DNA from 3 places in the Ensifer sp. PDNC004 genome. Region 1 is predicted to be linked to each of the others. Evidence: riboswitches for the same ligand, from Rfam matches in the RefSeq annotation. Region 1 holds a riboswitch; each other region holds the start of a gene.
The links. A riboswitch is a leader RNA that binds a small molecule or an ion and turns the genes downstream of it on or off. The one in region 1 is predicted to bind cobalamin.
Positions count from the first base shown of each region.

Region 2: linked by a shared signal. The riboswitch ahead of cobU (bifunctional adenosylcobinamide kinase/adenosylcobinamide-phosphate guanylyltransferase) and the one ahead of metE (5-methyltetrahydropteroyltriglutamate--homocysteine S-methyltransferase) in region 1 are both predicted to bind cobalamin.
Region 3: linked by a shared signal. The riboswitch ahead of bluB (5,6-dimethylbenzimidazole synthase) and the one ahead of metE (5-methyltetrahydropteroyltriglutamate--homocysteine S-methyltransferase) in region 1 are both predicted to bind cobalamin.

Region 1 is NZ_CP070352.1:1,330,534-1,332,789, reverse strand. Features, by position in the region: gene JVX98_RS05935 (LysR substrate-binding domain-containing protein) at 1-451, opposite strand, end outside; gene JVX98_RS05930 (hypothetical protein) at 604-894, shown strand; cobalamin riboswitch at 914-1,134, shown strand; gene metE (5-methyltetrahydropteroyltriglutamate--homocysteine S-methyltransferase) at 1,235-2,256, shown strand, end outside.
Region 2 is NZ_CP070353.1:610,472-612,727, forward strand. Features, by position in the region: gene JVX98_RS10975 (MFS transporter) at 1-600, shown strand, start outside; cobalamin riboswitch at 797-1,251, shown strand; gene cobU (bifunctional adenosylcobinamide kinase/adenosylcobinamide-phosphate guanylyltransferase) at 1,386-1,910, shown strand; gene cobW (cobalamin biosynthesis protein CobW) at 1,914-2,256, shown strand, end outside.
Region 3 is NZ_CP070353.1:781,425-783,680, reverse strand. Features, by position in the region: gene JVX98_RS11795 (DUF2865 domain-containing protein) at 1-128, shown strand, start outside; gene bluB (5,6-dimethylbenzimidazole synthase) at 141-836, opposite strand; cobalamin riboswitch at 882-1,095, opposite strand; gene JVX98_RS11785 (SDR family oxidoreductase) at 1,178-1,990, opposite strand; gene JVX98_RS11780 (phytanoyl-CoA dioxygenase family protein) at 2,079-2,256, opposite strand, start outside.

The DNA of each region.
Region 1 (2,256 bases):
GAAAGACATCGTTTCCCGGCCAGTCGCCGGCACCGCTGCGCACCGCGAGATCGATAGCGTCACGCTTGAAATCGACCAGCTCGGTCGACATGTGGACCCTGATGCTGATGTTCGGATGCGCGGTCTGGAAGGTGGCGAGCCGCTGGCCGAGCCAGCTCGAAACGACGGTCGGTAGCACCGAAATGTGCAGGTGATGTTCGGTCTTGTCGGCAATCTCCGAGAAGGCCGCCCCTAAAAGATCGATCGCTTCGGTTACCTTTGGCGCCAGCTGCCGCCCGGCACCGGTCAGCCGCACCTCGCGCGGAAGGCGGACAAAGAGCGGCGCGCCGATGCGTTCCTCCAACAACCGGATCTGATAGCTGACGGCCGCCTGCGTCATGCCAAGCTCTTCGGCGGCGCGGGTGAAACTCAGGTGCCTGGCGGCGGCCTCGAAGGCGCGCACTGCACTCATAGGGGGAATCTTGCTCATGACGCTGAGATAAGCATTCTTTATGCCAGCATGCGAGAAATCGCTTTGCGCGAAACGGCAAAAAACCTCACTTTTTTCGCGAACACACGCCTTGTAGAGAAGTGAGGATAGCAATGCTTAGCGCAGTGCGATCAATGATTTACCATGCCCTGAATTGGGCCGACAGGACCCTCAGTCCTCCGGTCGCCATCGACACGTTCAACGAGTTCCAGCTCCGGGATATCGGCCTGACGCGGGACCAGGAACATATCCGTGCGCGCGTCGGCGACACCGCGGATCCGTGGCACTGGCCGGAGGAGCCCAAGCCCGTGCCGGTGCAACCCGCCGCGAAAGCAGTTTGCAGCGAAGGACCGCGCATTGCCCGCGTTTCGCCCCGCGCCCAGGCCGGAGAGAATAAAGACATAAGCATTTCTTTATGCGATTGACGGCCGAGCGATTGCAGGGCATTGTTCCCGACATCGTGGTTCTGCGCCTCGCCATCCGGCGGGGCGGAGCTAAGAGGGAATTCGGTGCGGCGCTGACAAGCGCCCAGGCCGGAGCTGCCCCCGCAACTGTAGGCGGAGAGCGGCCGTTCGATGATGTCACTGAGGAAGACGCCTCGGGAAGACGGAACGGTCCGCGTTGACCCGCAAGCCAGGAGACCTGCCGCGATAAACAACGTCCACGGGCGGGGTGTCCGATGGGGCGCGTTGACGACGCGGGACCCTTCTCGCGTCGCGGATGCGTCGCATTCAAGCCTTGCCCTTCAACCTTCGGGGTAAGGAAATGACCATCAAGACTGCCAATCTCGGCTTCCCGCGCATCGGCCGCCACCGCGAACTGAAATTCGCGCTTGAACGCTACTGGTCCGGCAAGATCAGCCGTGACGACCTTTTCGACGTCGGCCGCCGGCTTCGGGCCGAAAACTGGGCGGCGCAAAAGGCGCGCGGCATCGACATCCTCCCTTCGAACGATTTCTCGTTCTACGACCACGTGCTCGATACTGCCGTGCTCGTCGGTGCGGTCCCGGCCGCCTATGGCTGGGAGGGCGGTCCCGTCGATCTCGATACCTATTTCGCCATGGCGCGCGGCTCGACCGGTTCGCCCTGCGCTTCCGGTTGCACGCATGCGGGTGACGGCGGCAACGCCGCACTCGAGATGACCAAGTGGTTCGATACCAACTACCACTACATGGTGCCCGAATTCGAAGCGGATCAACGCTTTGCGCTGACGCGTAACCGGCCGCTCGAAGCCTTTCTCGAGGCCGAAGCCCTCGGCTATCGAACCCGCCCGGTCCTGCTTGGCCCGGTGACCTTCCTCAAGCTCGGCAAGGCGAAGGGCGGAGATTTCGATCCCCTGGACCTGATCGAGCGCCTGCTTCCCGTATACGTCGAGCTGCTAACCGAACTTGCCAATGCCGGCGCCGACTGGGTTCAGATCGACGAGCCTTGCCTAGTGCTCGATCTCACCAACCGGGAAAGGCAGGCCCTGGACCTTGCCTATCATACGTTCCGGGCGAAGGTTCCCGGGCTCCGGATCATGCTTGCGACCTATTTCGGCGCGATCGGCGACAATATGGTGAGCGCCCTGGCGCTGCCGATCGCGGGCCTGCATGTCGATCTCGTGCGCGCGCCGCAGCAGATCGAGGTCCTCCTCCAGTCCGCTCCGGCTGACCGAGTGCTGTCGCTCGGCATCATCGACGGCCGCAACGTCTGGAGGACGGATCTTGCCGGCCTGTTGCGCCGCCTGCAGCCGCTCATCTCCGCCCATGGCCGCGACCGGATCGAGCTTTCGCCCTCGTGCTCGCT
Region 2 (2,256 bases), on a different replicon from region 1:
CCCATGGCAAGGAAGGCCACCGAGCGCCGTCCGCGAAAGCTGTTTTCCGTCCTGGCGAACGCTCCGCTGGCGCTGCTTTTGGCGATCGTCGCCCTCGACACCTTTACGATTGGTGCCATGCAGATTGGCGCGGTGGCGAGCGTCACGGCCACCCTGGCAGGTGTTCTTCTCGGTGGATTTGCCGCCGGCGAGGTTTTCGGCGGCATTTTCTATGGCGCGCTGCGCGCGCAACCTTCAGTGAAGCGCGGCATGATTGCCTTTCACCTGGTGACGGCCTGCTTTTTCATCTTGATGAGCATGACCTCAGACCATTGGCTTCTGTTGCTGCTCTATCTCGGTGCCGGGGTTTTCAGCGGAGCCCGGGATGCGCTGGGCCAGCTCGCTGTCGGGCTGAGTGCCCGACCGGAGGATCGAACCGAGGCGTTTGGCTGGCTTACGAGCTTTATGTGGGCCGGCTACGGGCTCGGCACGCTTTTGTCCGGGAGCCTCGGCGAAGGATGGGGGGCGAGCGCCATTTATCTGGCCGCAGCCGCAGTCTCGACCACAGCGGTGATCGCGACGTGCCGGCTGAAAATCGTCAACCCTCAACCGAAAGCGTAGCGCTCCCGTGGGGCCGATCAGCGCACGGTCCACAATGAGAGTGTAAGGGATCGAGCCACGGGTGGAAGGCAAGCGGATGCGCGACCGTTCTTGGCGGGCCGCGGCCGTCCGTTCGCGGCTCGACAAATCGTCGCGTGGCGCAACTCGGCCGGGGAGGCGTCGCATGCGTCGATTGACTTTGCGCGGTCCGGTTCCTAATCATCGGGTGTTGGATGGTTCCTCCTTGTCGTGGCGACACGGGGGAATAATTGGGAATGTGACGGATGGACCCAAATCGGGCATCCTTATCGCAGCCGACCCCGCGACTGTAGAACGGTCAGGGTTCGCCATCGGGTTTGATGCCGGGTTGTCGGCCGGTTGCATGGGCAGCCGGGGCAGGTCGGGGATCAAGCCGGAAAAGCCACTGGCGTGGCATCGTGATCAGCCGGGTTGGACGCCTCTTCTTCTACGAATCGTCCGCCTTTCACGAAGCCGCCTACAGCGCCCGAGCGTCGGAGATGACGTGCAAAAGGTTCGCTGTCGGAAAAACGCCGGGAAGGTGAGGCGGGCCGTTCGGGTCCTGACATCGGAACCTTGCCCGTTAAGGGCGAGGCGATGTTTGGCCCCGTGACGCCGTGAGCCAGGAGACCTGCCATCCGGCATGGGCATTCCGCCCGAGGGGACGTTTGTCTCCAACGCCATCACGGAGGTTGTTTTGGCTCGCAGATGTTTTCAAGAACGCGCCCGCGGCGCGCCCGATGGCTGTTGCCGCCTGCCGCTGATCTCGGCGTGTTGAGGCGGCGACGATGAGCAGTCTCAGCGCCGGACCCGTGCTGGTTCTTGGCGGCGCCCGTTCCGGCAAATCGAGCTTCTCCGAGAGGCTCGCCGAAGCGTCCGGCCTCACCCGACATTATGTCGCCACGGGACGGGCCTGGGACGACGAAATGCGCGCGCGCATCGACCATCACCGGACAAGCCGCGGCGAAGGCTGGACGACGCATGAGGAGCCGGTCGATCTCGTCGGCGTGCTGAGAAGCATCGACGATCCTGCCAACGTGGTCCTGATCGACTGCCTGACGCTGTGGGTCACCAATCTCATGCTCGAAGAGCGCAACATCGCGGCGGAGTTCGCCGCCCTTGCCGCGTATCTCCCTGAGGCGCAGGCGCGTCTCGTATTCGTTTCCAACGAGGTCGGCCTCGGCATCGTGCCCGAGAACCGCATGGCCCGCGAATTCCGCGACCATGCCGGCCGGCTTCACCAGATCGTTGCGGAGAAATCCGCTGAAGTTTACTTTGTCGCGGCCGGTTTGCCGCTGAAAATGAAGGGTTGAAAAATGACCACTGCGAGAGCCAACCAGGGCAAGATCCCGGCGACCGTCATCACCGGCTTCCTTGGCGCCGGCAAGACGACGATGATCCGCAACCTGCTGCAGAATGCCGACGGCAAGCGCATCGCGCTGATCATCAACGAGTTCGGCGATCTCGGCGTCGATGGCGACGTGCTCAAGGGCTGCGGTGCGGAGGCCTGCACCGAGGACGATATCATCGAGCTCACCAATGGCTGCATCTGCTGCACGGTTGCCGATGATTTCATCCCGACCATGACCAAGCTGCTCGAGCGCGAAAACCGTCCCGATCACATCATCATCGAAACCTCGGGTCTCGCTTTGCCGCAGC
Region 3 (2,256 bases), on a different replicon from region 1:
AAGAGCGGCCCTATGATCCGTCGAAGAACAAGGTGCGCGTCGTCGGCCCCACCTACCTGCCGCAGGAAGAAACTGCGATCGACCTCAAGCACCCGAAGGGACCGGCCTATCAGCCGGTCCAGAATTGATCGGGCGAGGCCTTACGCCTTCTCCTTGCTGCATCCCCATCCTTCTTCGAAAACCAGGTCCTCGAGCGGAAGGCGCTGGCGCCAGCCCTTCACGGCAAGTTCCGGCTGCTGATAGAGGCGGTCGACATAGCCGAGGCAGAGCCAGGCGACGATCTCGATATGGTCGGGGATGCCGAGGATCGCCTTGATCTCGGCCTCGTGGAAGATGCTGACCCAGCCGACACCCACCCCTTCGGCGCGCGCCGCAAGCCAGAGGTTCTGCACGGCGCAGACGGTGGAATAGACGTCCATCTGCGGATTGTGGGTACGCCCGAGCACGACAGTGCCGCCGCGCGTGCGGTCGCAGGTGACGCAGATGCTAAGCGGCGCCTTGCGAATGCCTTCGAGCTTCAACGCGCGATACTTTCCCTGCTGTTCCGCCTCGAACATCAGCGCGGCCTCGTCATTGGCGCGGCGAAACGCCTGCCAGACCCGCTCGCGCGTTTCTTCCGCCCGCACCAGCACGAAGTTCCAGGGTTGCATGAAGCCCACGGACGGGGCGCTGTGTGCCGCGGCCAGCAGGCGCCTGATCAGATCATCTGGCAATGGCTCGGGCAGGAATTCATCGCGCACGTCGCGACGTGTCTCGATGGCACGGTAGACGGCCTCCCGCTCTTGCAGCGAAAAGGCAGCGGCAGCCGCAAGGCCGCCCTTCGGTTCAGTCAGCATCGTTCGATCCCCAACAATGCGAAAACCTCCCGCCGTCCACGCGGGGTTCGGTCTATCTCGCCAGGCCGGTCTTCTGACTTCGGTTCAACCGATCGCCCCACCTTCCCAGATCGATTGAAGATCCAGTGGTAAAACCTTGAATCAATTCAAGGCTCTTTTAGACGCGATCGTCCCCGTCACAGCGTTGGGCACGTTCCGGAATATCGACCGGATTCCCGATTCTCCCGCTTTCGCGAGCACCTGACGACGGCACTAAGTGCACAGGGAATTGAGAAAGACAAGCGGCGCCAACCCGGCGAAACCGGACGCGCCGCTTTCCACCTGCTTCTTTCTGCCTAGCCTCAGAGCGGAGCGACCGGATGCGGCGAGCCGTCGTAGGCGCCCCAGATCGACTGGTCGAAGCAGATCACCGATCCGGTCATCAGCCCGGATTCGGCCGACGACAGGTATGCGCAGGCACGCGCCACCTCGGCCGGATCGACGAGCCGGCCGAAAGGCTGGCTGGCCGCCGCCTTTTCGAGCCAATCGGCAGCCGCACCGTGAAACTCGCGCTGTATGCGGTCTTCGCCTTCGGACGCCATCCAGCCGATATTCAGCCCGTTGACGCGGATGCGGTTGCGCAGCAGCGCATAGGCCGTGTTCTTGGTCAGCGTTTCGAGCGCGCCTTTCGACGAGCAATAGGCGGCGATGAAAGGCTGGCCGGCCATCGCCGACATCGAGCCGATGTTGACGATCGTGCCTTCGGTCTTCTCGCGCCGCATGACTTTCACCGCTTCCTGCATCAGGAAGAACGGTGCGCGCACGTTGATCGCGAACATGCGGTCGAAGAGTTCGGGCGTGGTGTCGAGGATCGTGCCGCGGTCGGTGATGGCCGCAGCGTTGACCAACGCATCGACCCGGCCGAATTCGGCGTCGCAAGCGGCGACCACCTTGCGGGCGTCGTCCACCTTCTCCAGATCGGCTTCGACATAGACGACTTTCGCGCCATCTGCCTTGCCGATCTGCTCGGCCTTCGCCCGTCCCTTGGCGGCGTTGCGCCCGCAAATGACGATACCCTTGGCGCCACGCTCGGCGAAAAGGCCAGCAATTGTCGCGCCCAGCCCCTGCGTACCACCGGTGACGATGGCGATCTTGCCTTGTAATTGTCCACTCATCGAATTCCTCCCTCGTAAATGATCGTTTGAAACGGCTGCGGCTCCCGAGCGAAACACGCCGGGAGCCTGTCAAATGGTAGCTCGCGCGTCAGCTCAGCTTGCGCTTCGCCTGCGCCTCAAGCACCGCAAGAAACTCCTCCTCGCCCGTTCCCGCAGTGAGCGCCTCGCGCATCAATTGCGCCTGCGTCTTCGGCGCCAGCCCACCGATTGGCGGGTCTCGGTCGAGATTGGTCGGGAACGAGTAGCCTTCGGCACAGGAGGCGACG